Regions from separate parts of the Streptomyces sp. NPDC058464 genome, predicted to be linked through region 1. Evidence: riboswitches for the same ligand, from Rfam matches in the RefSeq annotation. Region 1 holds a riboswitch; each other region holds the start of a gene.

Region 1 (3,652 bases):
CCGTTGCCGCCCTGGCCGCCGGCGCCGGTGCCCTGGCTCGGCGCGGCGCTGCCCTGGCCGCTCTGGCTCGGCGTGGCACCGCCCTGGGGGGCCGCGGACTGCCCGTCGCCCTGGGTGGAGGAGCGCAGGGTGCACGCGGCGAGGTCGTCCAGGCCCTGCGGGCGGTCGCCCTCGCGGCCGATGGCGTCGGCGATGCGCTGCAGCGACTCGGACCGCTTCTCCTTCAGCGGGCTCATGATCGTCTGGTCGGCGAGGCCGGGGTTCTGCTCGATCTCCGCGGCGGACTCGGTGAGTTGCTGATACGCGGCCACGATCTGCTGGTCCAGCTGGGCGAGTTCGTTGTCGACGTCGGCCCGCGCCCCGTCGGGTACCGCCGTCAGCCGGCTGCCGACGTCGGGGCAGTAGATGGTGGGCGCGGACAGCACCTGGCCGGTGGCGACCTGGGTCTGCTGGTCCCCGCCCTCGGTGGCCGAGGCATAGACGTTCACCGCGACCAGTCCCCCGCCGCCGAGCATCAGGGCGACCGCTGCGAAGGTCGCGCGTTGTGCGCCGGTCGGGCGTCTGCGCCTGTTGCGTCTCAAGGTCGTTCCCCTGCGTCTCGTGGTCGGCGGGACATGGAAATCCCCGGCCCTATACGGGCCGCGGCGCCATCGTGTTCAACAGACCCACGAATTCACGGCGACCTCACAGAAAGCGCGTGTCCCGGAACGGTCACGGAACAGGGGGACGCAACCGACGGCAACGCCCCGGTGACCCTGCGAAAGCAATGGATGCGCGCGAAATGCCGTCCCGTACGGTCGAGTTCCGAACGCTAAGACGAACATCACAAATACGTATCGGACATTACGCACTTCAACCTTCACACGAGTGACACAAGTTGGCTAAGTTGACGGGCAAGCCGCTCGGCTCCCTCCGGCGAATCCCGCCGGGCCGCGCGGCCTCCGCCGAATCCGGTGCCTTCCAGGGGCGAATCCGGAACCGGGGACCCAACCGAACCACTGGGGTGAATCGGCCGGACGTCCGTGAGGACGGCGGCCGTAGGGCATGCCTTCCGGACTTCACAGCCCGAACCCGACAGCTAACTCGGTAGGCGGAGTACGGAAGGAGCACGACCCCTCAATGGCGCCCGAGAGCCGTGACGAGGTTCGGCAGCGGATCAACAGCCTCTACGACCAGGCCGAGAACGCCACCGGGAACTACAACGCCACGCGCGCGATGAGCGGGGGTTCACGCTCACGCGGTGTCCCGCTGTTCAAGCGGCCCCGTCGCGACGACCCGGGCCTCGACAACATCGCCCGGGAGTGGTTCGACGGCGCCCGTTCGAAGCTGGGGCCGAGCGTCCCGGCCGCACTCCCCTCCGACCGGCAGCCGGCCCGGCCCGGCCCGCGGCGTCCCGTCAGCGCCATGGCCGCCGACCTGCTCGGCCAGCTGGAGGGCTCCGGCCCGGCCCGGCTGGAGCTGACCGCGGGTCCGTCCGCGCAGACCGACTTCGAGGTCGTCCGCGAGCTGCCGCCCCCGAGGCCGGAGCAGCGCGCGGTGGCCGCGCTCGAAGCTGCCCCGGCCGCCCAGCCGGTTCCGTCCGCACAGCCCGTGCCGACCGCGCAGACCCCGTGGCCCACGCCCGAGGCCCAGGCCGCAGCGCAGCAGTGGGCTGCTCCCCCCGTCGGCATACCGAGCCAGCGGACCGACAGCGGCTCCTTCCGGACCGACGCCCTCGCCGCCACCCGCGCGATCCCCGCGGTGACCGAGACGGGCGGCATCCCGATCGTGTCCGCGACCGACACGGGTACGTTCCGCATCATGACCCCGGGCGGTACCAGCGCCAGCCGTGCCACGCCCCCGGCGGACCCGACCGGCTTCCGCGTCATGACCCCGGGCGGCCCGGGCACCGGCAGCTTCCCCGGGGTGCCCCCGATGGACGCGGGCCCCGCCCCCGCCCAGACCATGGCTCCGGTGGCGGCTCCGGCTCCGGCTCCGGCTCCGGCGGACATGACCGGCTTCCGCATCATGACCCCGGGCGGCTCGGGCACCACGGCGTTCCCGGGTGTGTCTCCCCTGGACATGGACACCGCCCCCGGCCAGGCTGCGGCTCCGGCTGTGGGGGACACCGGCTCCTTCCGCATCATGACGCCGGGCGCCACGGGCTCGTTCCCGATGCCGACCTCGGCCGACGCGGGAGCCTTCCCGACCGCGGACCCCATGAGCACCGGCGTCTTCCCGACCGCGGCGCCCACGAACTCCGGCGCCTTCCCGACCGCCGCCCCCACCGACTCCGGCGCCTTCCCGACCATGGCGCCCGCCGCCGCTGCCCCCGCCCCGGCTCCGATGGACATGGGCGGCTTCCGGGTCATGTCGCCGAACGCGACCGCCGGTTACGCCGAGGTGCCCCAGGCCGCCGCCGACACCGCCTACGCCACCGCCGCGTACGCGACGGCGGCACCCGCCACCCCCGCGCCCATGGCCCCCATGCAGCCGGCCGCCTCCTACGCCGCGGCGCCCGCCCCGGACATGGCCGACGCCGCCTACGCCTATGCCGGAGCCATGCCGCCCGCCGACACCGCGTACACGTACGCCGGAGCCATGGCACCCGCCGACGCCGCCTACGCGTACGCCGGAGCCATGCCGCCCGCCGACGCCGCCTACGCGTACGCCACCGCCGCGATGCCCACAGCGATGGCAGCGCCCCCTGCCGCGATGCCCGCGCCGATGGCGGCACCCATGCAGGCGCCGATGCAGGCACCCTTGGCGGCACCCATGCAGGCGCCCATGCAGGCACCCATGGCGGCACCGATGGCCGCACCGATGCAGGCGCCCCCCATCGCCGCGACGGCCGCGGCGCCCATGGCCATGGCCGCACCGCCCGAAGCGATGATGATGGCCGCGCCCGCCATGGCGATGGCCACCGCCGCCCCGGTCATGACGGCTCCGCTCCCCACCACCCCCCTGCCGACCGCACCCCCCCAGGTCGCCGCCCCGGTCCCCACCGTGGCCGCAGCCACGCCCGCGCCCGGTGTCTTCGTCCAGCCCGGCGCCGTGGCCGAGCCGGGCAAGGCCATGAAGGCGCTGGCGTTCGCGCGGGAGCAGATCGGCCGGCCGTGCGTCTGGGGGGCGACCGGTCCGGGGGCCTACGACTGCTCCAGCCTCACCCAGGCCGCCTGGCGCGCCGCCGGTGTCACGCTGCCGCGCAGCGCGCCGGAGCAGACGCTGGCCGGCACCCCGATGACGCTGGCCGCCATCGAACCGGGTGACCTGGTCTTCTTCTTCGACGACGACAGCCACGTCGGGATCTACGCGGGCGGCGGCACGATGGTGCACGCGCCGAGCCCCGGAGCGCTGATCCGCGAGGAGTCGATCTACAACGCCGGGGAGTCGGCGATCCACCGGGTGATCCGCCCGGCCTGACCACCTGGCCTCCCTGCCCCTCTGGCCCCTCTGCCCCCTGGCCCCTTTGGCCCCTCTGCCCCCTGGCCCCTTTGGCCCCTCTGCCCCCTGCCCGTCGGGCTCAGACCCTCCGCCGCCGCGTGCGCCAGCTCTCGTGGTGGTCCAGGAGGGTCTCCTCGACGGGCCGGTAGGCAAGGCCCAGTTCGCGGACGCTCCGGCCGTTGTCGACGCGGAAGCGGATGCCGAGGTGCTTGCGTATGTAGTCCTGGGT
Region 2 (3,652 bases), on a different contig from region 1:
CGATGTAATCCAACGAGTCCTCGGGCGAAAGGGCGTGGATCCGAAGCGTGTTGAAGGCTTCCGTGTAGGCCTGGAGGTCTTCTTTCCGCTCCAGGTAGAGGCTACTCGTCAACTGGTCGATAACAACCACGTCCAGATCAGAAGTGCTCGGAAATGAGAAGATTACGAAAGGTCCCGTGATGCCGACATGCGCCCCGGCCGCGAACGGCAGCACCTGGAGCCGTACATGGGGCAGCCGGGCCGCCTCCATCAGCCGGACCAGCTGCCGCGCCATCACGCCGGGACCGCCCACCTCGCGGCGCAGCACCGCCTCGTCCAAGACCGCGCTCAGCTCCAGCGGCGGATCGCTGTGCAGCACGTCCTGCCTGGCCAGACGCACTTCCACCAGGGCGTCCAGGGCCTCGTCGTCACGCCCGTCCACGGCTGCCCGGGTCACCGCACGCGCGTACTCCGGGGTCTGCAGCAGCCCGGGCACGACCGAGGTCTCCAGCGTGCGCATGGCGCTGGCCTGCGACTCCAGGCTGATGAAATCCCGGTAGGCGGGCGGCAGTACCCCACGGTAGGCGTGCCACCAGTGGTGCCGTCCCGCCGTGTCCTCCGACCCCGCCAACACCAGGAGCAACTCGCGCAGTTGCCCCTCGACCACGCCGTAGGCGTCCAGGAGTAACCGCACATCGGCCGGTTTCACACCGCTGGCGCCGGTCTCGATCCGGCTCACTTTCGACTGATGCCAGCCCACCAGACGGGCGGCCTCACCGCTCGTGAGGCCGGCGCCGGTGCGCAGTGTGCGCAGTTCGGCGCCCAGTTTCCGGCGGCGTACCGCGGGACCGTTCTGCATGGGCTACTCCTTACTCCTTCCGAGCCGCCCAAATACGGTCTGAGGTAGCAGAGTTCACCGCTTCGAGCGACAGATATATGCATATCTTGGTGGATCGCTCCCCTGACCGGCCCGGTAATGGCAGTCTGGCGAAGAAGCACCAGTCCGGGACCGTACTCGAACCATCCGCGCTGTGTCGGACTCCGGTCCCGAGGAAAGGGACGACGTCGCCATGGCAGACCACCTGGAAGCATCCGTCACTCTGCCGAGCGATCCCGCCTCGGTCTCCACCGCCCGCTCCTACGTGCTGGACACTCTCGCGGAGTGGGGACTGCCACCGGAGACGGAGACCGCGGACACCGTTCGCCTCATCGTCTCCGAACTCGCCACCAACGCCGTGCAGCATACGTTCGGGCAGTCACCCACCTTCACGGTGGACCTCGTGCTCGACCGCGACGAACAGCTGCGCATCGGCGTCACGGACAGTCATCCGCGCTTCCCCAAGAGACTTCCCGCCGCGGTCCAGCAGGACAACGGGCGCGGCATGGTCATCATCCGCTGGCTGACCGCCGAATGCGGCGGCAAGCTCCGGGTGCGCCCCACCCGGGAGGGCGGCAAGACCGTCTCCATCGAACTTCCCTGGACGGTCCCGGCCGGCACCGTCACCGCGGCCGGCCAGCAGGAACCGTAGCCCTGAGTCCCCGCCGGCCGGCCACCGGGTGCTGCCGCGCGGATCAGCTGACCCGGCCGTACCAGACGCTGCGCGTCCAGATCTTCTGGAGCCTCACCACGTCCCCGGTCTTCGGGGCGTGCCAGATCTTTCCCTTCCCGGCGTAGATGCCGACGTGGTACACGCTGGAACCCGAGTGGAAGAAGACCAGGTCCCCGGCCTTGCGGTTGCCGGCCGAGATGTGACGGGTCTTGTTGTACTGCTGGGCCGCCGTACGAGGCAGCTTCTTGCCCGCCTTCTTGAACGAGTACAGCGTGAGCCCGGAGCAGTCGAACCTGTTCGGCCCGGTGGCGCCCCACCTGTAGGGCGCGCCCTTCTTCGAGGCAGCGACCTGAAGTGCCTTCGTCGCCATCGTGGCGGCCGAGGCGTCGGAGGCGACACCCGGGATCACGATCGAGCCGCCCACGGCGGCGATGGTCAGTGCCGAGGCCGTACCGGCCCGGGCCATCAGCGACGGAACACGATTGAGCGCATTCATGCGCAACCCTTCGTCAGCCGCCTGTGAAGGATGACCTGTCGGATTCGGGCTGGCGAAGTTGCCCGGCCGTGTTGCCACGGCTTCACCCCAAGGGCTGCTCGGCCCGGTCATGGTGCGACCGTGCCGGCGACCCGGCTTGCTTGGGTCCTCCACTCCTGCCGATGCACTTCTGTCGACGGGTCAATCCGGGCGGCGGCAGGACTCGGCGTCCGCCCGGACCGCCCCGCCGCTGTGGCGGGGGCTTGTCGTCAGACAGGGATCTTCACTCACTCGTGTCCGAAAAACCCAACGGAATCGGGGATTTGTGGGGTTACTCACCACCCACCCGTTCGGGTGGACAACCCTTTGTTCGATTCTCCGTCAACTGCCCTGCGTAGCCCCGGACCTGCGCGAAAGCCGCTCGCGGGCACCCCCGTGCAGGCGGGTCGAGCGGCTCCTGCGGGCAGGTAAAACCACGCCACGCTCCGCCGAACGGCAGTAACCCCTTTGGGTCGTTTCGACTCCGGCCCGGTCGCGCCGTCGACGCACAGGACCGCAGTCCCGCGGGTGTCACCGTACGCAGTCGGGCGGGAGTGCGACGCGAGCGGTCCGGCGCTCGCCGTCGAGCACCCGCAACGCCCGTGCCAGCGTGTCCCCGTGAAGCTCCGTCTCGCCCCGACGATGCATCAGGGTCAGCGCGTCACGCAGCTCGGACGCCGCGCGCACCAGCGCCTGCGCGGCGCGCAGCCCGCGGTAGGTGTCCTCGTTCTGCGCCGGATTGATCCGGCCCAGCAGGTCCACCACGTCCAGGTAACGGTCGATCAGCTCGCCCTCGGCGCGGGTCAGTGCGGGCAGCGGCGGGAGTTCCGGCGGCAGCATCGGCGGCTCACCCCGCGTCCGGCAGGCCGAGCGAGGCCCGGCGACTGGGCACGACCCGGTCCACCAGCCCGTAGGCCAGCGCCTCCTGGGCGTCCAGGATCAGGTCCCGCTCCAGATCCCGGTGCACCTGTTCCGCCGTGCGCCCGGTGTGCCGCACGAGCATCGCTTCCAGCAGTGCCCGTTCCCGGTCCAACTCCTCGGCCCGGATCGCCAGATCGCTCGGCTGGCCGTGGACCGGTTCCGGCAGCGACGGCTGCTGCAGCACGATGCGTGCGCCGGGCAGCACGGACCGCTTGCCCGGCGTGCCGGCCGCGAGCAGCACCGCCGCCGACGCCCCGGCCTGTCCGAGGCAGATCGTCTCGACGTCACAGCTCACGTACTGGACCGTGTCGTAGATCGCGGCCATCGCGCTGAAGGACCCGCCCGGGGAGTTGATGTACAGCGAGATGTCCCGATCCGGAGCCGCGTACTCCAGATACATGAACTGCGCCATCACGTCGTTGGCCGAGGTCTCGTCGACGGGCGTGCCGAGAAAGACGATCCGCTCCTCCAGGAGCTTCGAGTACGGATCCAGGGTGCGCTGCCCCATGGCCGTGCGTTCCGTGAACTCGGGCAGGACATAGCGGGCGGACGGTCGGGTCATGGCATACCCCTCCTCGTGGCTGAGCGTCTCGGCGGCCGAGCTCTCTGTAAAAAATGTACAGGACGTACATACAGTGGGGTAGGGATTCCGCTGTCGCCGAACACGAGGCGTTGTCCGGAGTGCCCC
Region 3 (3,652 bases), on a different contig from region 1:
GGTCGCGCCGGAGAGGCCGATCTGCTGACCCGCGGTCACGGTCTGGCCGACCGAGACGGAGAGGGCGGAGAGGTGGCCGTACTGCGCGTAGTAGCCGTCGGCGAGCCGGACGACGACCTGGTTGCCGTAGGAGCCGCCCCAGCCTGCCGTGACGACCGTGCCCGTGCCGACGGCCTTGACCGGGGTGCCGGTCGGGACGACGAAGTCGACGCCCGTGTGGTAACCGCTGGACCACATGCTGCCGGCGACGTGGTAGCCGGTGCCGACGGTGGCACCGGTGACCGGAAGGGCGAAGCCGGAGGCATTCGTCACCGAGCCGTCCGACGCGGAGGCCGAGGAGGCCGAGGATGAGTTGGACGACGAGGTGGACGACGGCGAGGTGGACGACGGCGAGTTCGAGGGCGCCTCGGAACGGGAGCCGGAGTCCGCGGTGTCCGTCGTCGCGGCGTGCCGGCCGCCGAGCGTGAGCTTGAGGCCCGGGTGGATCAGCGAGGGGTTGTCGCCGACGGCCTCCCGGTTGTCGGCGTAGAGCCGGTGCCAGCCGCCGCGGACGTCGTGCTCGCGGGCGATCTTCGCAAGACAGTCGCCGGGCACCACGGTGTAGACGCGGTGCGCGGAATGCGCGGCGGAATTCTTCGCGGCCGCATTCTTCACCGCGGTCTTCTCGACCGTGGGAAGCGACTGCGTGGCCTTTTCGGAAACGGACTGCGAGGTGGCCGCGTGGGCGCCGGTGGCCCCCATGAGCGGCAGCGCCAGCGCGGCGCCACCGGTTCCGGCGACGGCCATCGAGCGGGTGAGACGCTGGGACTTGGGGCGGCGGTGCTTACCCTTCGCGGGCATGACGCATTCCTCTCCGGCGCCTGCGAGGTGAGCTGTCGGGTTCGGGCTGGAGCTGCCCGGCCACGCGGGAAGACGTGACTACACCCCTAGCCGTCCCGGGAACCGGAACAGGCGGTCGTACCTGGTGGGTCCCCCGCTCCTGCCGGGCACGGGTGAGTGTGTGGGGACTCCGGGCGGCGGCAGGATTCGGCGTTCCGACCGGATGTGTGGCGAACGTAAGCGAGTGAGACGGACGCGGACAAGCGGCCGGTTCCGCCTGTCCGGGTTTCACTTGATCCGTTACCGGAAATCCCCGTCACCCTCCGTGAATTCCGGCCCTTTCGGTTTTCCAACCTTCTTGCAAAGCACCGCAATTACGTGAACATGACGCGCGACGGACGGTCACGAATATGACGCTCCTCACGCACGTCACGCCACGTCACCTTATTCCAGAGCGAGTTGTAATGAAGGCGCCAATTCGGGCAGATGGGTTAGATGTGTCAGATCCGGCGGAGCCGGATGACCGACGCATCCAGGTCGCCCTTCAGCCCGGTGCGCAGCCCGTGATGCAACAGAACGGCACCTCGGTACACTTCGCCCGTTTCGCGGCATTCGTACGACGCCGTGGGGTCGAGGCCCTGCAGTCGCAGCGCCGGCGCCGGCTCGCCGTAGCTCTGGGCCTGCAGCCAGGCGAGGACGACGGTCTCGCCGCCGAGCGTGTACTGCACCGCGCTGAGCCCGCCGGCCGGCGGCCGCAGCCGGAACTGGTCGCCACGCTGCACGAGGGGGCGGATCTCCTTGTAGAGCTCCACCCAGCGCCCGGCCTCGGCCAGCTCCTCCTCGGTCCACCGCGAGAGGTCGCCGCCGACCCCGAGTGCCCCCGCCATCGAGCTGACGAAGCGGAAACGCAGACTGCTGACCCGGCCGTTGAGCTGGTGGTTCGGGCTGTCGGTGACCCAGGCGGACATCACCCGGGCGGGGTGGATCTGGCTGAAGCCGTGCTGGATGGCGAGCCGGTCCAGCGGGTCGGTGTTGTCGGAGGTCCACACCTCGTCGGTGCGGCTCATGATTCCGAGGTCGATCCGTCCGCCACCGCCGGAGCAGGACTCGATGGCGACGTCGGGGTGGGCCGCGCGGATCCGGTCGAGGAGGGCGTACAGCCCGCGGACGTGGTCGACCCACAGGCGCTGCGGATAGGGCTCACCGGGCCAGCCCGCGTCGGTGAAGCAGCGGTTGAAGTCCCATTTGACGTAGTCGATCGGGGCGCTGGACAGCAGGGTGTCGAGCTGCTCCCAGAGGTACTCCTGGACGTCCTCGCGGGCCAGGTTGAGGACGAGCTGGTTGCGCAGTTCTGTCCGCTTTCGCCCCTCCTGGTACTGCACCCAGTCGGGGTGCGCGCGGTACAGGTCGCTGTCCGGGTTCACCATCTCCGGCTCGACCCAGATGCCGAACTGCATGCCGAGGGCGTGCACGTAGTCGGCGAGGGGCTTGAGGCCCTTGGGGAAGCGGTCGAGGTTGGGCGTCCAGTCGCCGAGGCCGGCACGGTCGCTGGTGCGCTTGCCGAACCAGCCGTCGTCCACCACGAACAGCTCGATGCCGATCGCGGCCGCCCGCCGGGCGAGGGTGGCCTGCTGCTCCTCGGAGATGTCGAAGGTCGTGGCCTCCCAGGAGTTGAACAGCACGGGCCGGTCCCGGTCGGCGTCCGGGATGATGTACGCCCGCTGGTAGGCGTGCCAGGCACGGCTCGCCCCACCGAAGCCGCCGTCGGTCCACAGGCCCGCGAAGACCGGGCTGGTGTACGACTCGCCCTCGGCCAGCATCAGCAGGCCCGAGTCGTCGTAGCCGGCGCCGCCGGTGATCTGCACCCGCGCGTCCGGGAGTTGGGCGACGGCGATCCGCCAGGAGCCGGACCAGCCGAGGGCGCAGCCCCAGACCTCGCCGCGCTCCTCGGTGGCGTCGGTGTCGAGGGCGACCCAGGGCAGGTGCTGGTGGCTGGTGTGGCCGCGGCGGCTGCCGATGACCTTCTCGCCGTAGGTGAGCGGGGCGCTGGTGAGACGGGACTCGGCGGCCCAGCGGCCGTGCAGCTGGGAGAGCCGCCAGCCCTCGCGGTCGGGGAGTGTCCAGGCGGCGGGGTCGGCGCGCAGCAGCTCCACGCGCGCGTGCCCCTCGTTGCCGACGGTCACCCAGCGCTCGACGACGTCGCCGCGCATCCGGTAGTGCAGGGTGATCAGGATCCCGTCGTCCCGGAAGCGCAGCCGCAGCTCGTCGCCGTCCGCGCCGGCCTCCGTCTCGTAGGCCTCGAAGGCCCACTCGGTGCCGCGCCGCTCCTCGGTGCGCACGGACAGGGAGGGGCGGACGAACCGCGGCCCGCCCTCGACGGGGTATTCCTCCCGGCCGTCGAGCGGCGACTCGAAGGCCCAGTAGCCGGGCAGCGCCCGGGTGCTGAGCTCCTCGGCGTCCGCGAGCTGGATTCTGGCGCCCCAGTGCAGGTGGAGCAGTTCGTCGGCCTCCGTGAGATGCAGCGCATAGCTGCTGCCGGGGCCCGACAGGAGCCAGGTACGACCGTTTTCGGCGATGTCCACCATCGAGAAACCTCAGACCTCACACAGCTGCCAACAGATCCGCTCAAGCACCAACATCATCAAGGTCCGCGGGCTCCGGAATCAAGGGCCCCGGGCCCTCGACACGATGCCTGTGGACAACTCATTGCCCGTGGAAACCGATGTCGTATGGTCGATCCAGTGCCCGTCGACGAGCAGCGCCGACGGGGCCGACCGGGAGGAGCCCCCCGTGACGCAGCAGGTCCCGTCCACCGAGCCCGAGCTGGCCGGGG

Evidence for each region. Region 1 has a riboswitch for cyclic di-AMP ahead of ACFWPQ_RS15790 (NlpC/P60 family protein). Riboswitches for the same ligand answer to the same signal wherever they lie in the genome.
Region 2: linked by a shared signal. The riboswitch ahead of ACFWPQ_RS44600 (C40 family peptidase) and the one ahead of ACFWPQ_RS15790 (NlpC/P60 family protein) in region 1 are both predicted to bind cyclic di-AMP.
Region 3: linked by a shared signal. The riboswitch ahead of ACFWPQ_RS30895 (peptidoglycan DD-metalloendopeptidase family protein) and the one ahead of ACFWPQ_RS15790 (NlpC/P60 family protein) in region 1 are both predicted to bind cyclic di-AMP.

What each region holds. Positions count from the first base shown of each region.
Region 1 is NZ_JBHXMA010000010.1:68,870-72,521, reverse strand. Features, by position in the region: gene ACFWPQ_RS15795 (DUF1996 domain-containing protein) at 1-515, opposite strand, end outside; cyclic di-AMP (ydaO/yuaA leader) riboswitch at 933-1,109, shown strand; gene ACFWPQ_RS15790 (NlpC/P60 family protein) at 1,120-3,402, shown strand; gene ACFWPQ_RS15785 (NAD-dependent epimerase/dehydratase family protein) at 3,503-3,652, opposite strand, start outside.
Region 2 is NZ_JBHXMA010000053.1:61,953-65,604, reverse strand. Features, by position in the region: gene ACFWPQ_RS44610 (helix-turn-helix domain-containing protein) at 1-838, opposite strand, end outside; gene ACFWPQ_RS44605 (ATP-binding protein) at 1,050-1,508, shown strand; gene ACFWPQ_RS44600 (C40 family peptidase) at 1,552-2,025, opposite strand; cyclic di-AMP (ydaO/yuaA leader) riboswitch at 2,029-2,213, opposite strand; gene ACFWPQ_RS44595 (hypothetical protein) at 2,575-2,883, opposite strand; gene ACFWPQ_RS44590 (ATP-dependent Clp protease proteolytic subunit) at 2,891-3,526, opposite strand.
Region 3 is NZ_JBHXMA010000026.1:62,322-65,973, forward strand. Features, by position in the region: gene ACFWPQ_RS30895 (peptidoglycan DD-metalloendopeptidase family protein) at 1-840, opposite strand, end outside; cyclic di-AMP (ydaO/yuaA leader) riboswitch at 845-1,005, opposite strand; gene ACFWPQ_RS30900 (alpha-galactosidase) at 1,320-3,404, opposite strand; gene ACFWPQ_RS30905 (tyrosine-protein phosphatase) at 3,610-3,652, shown strand, end outside.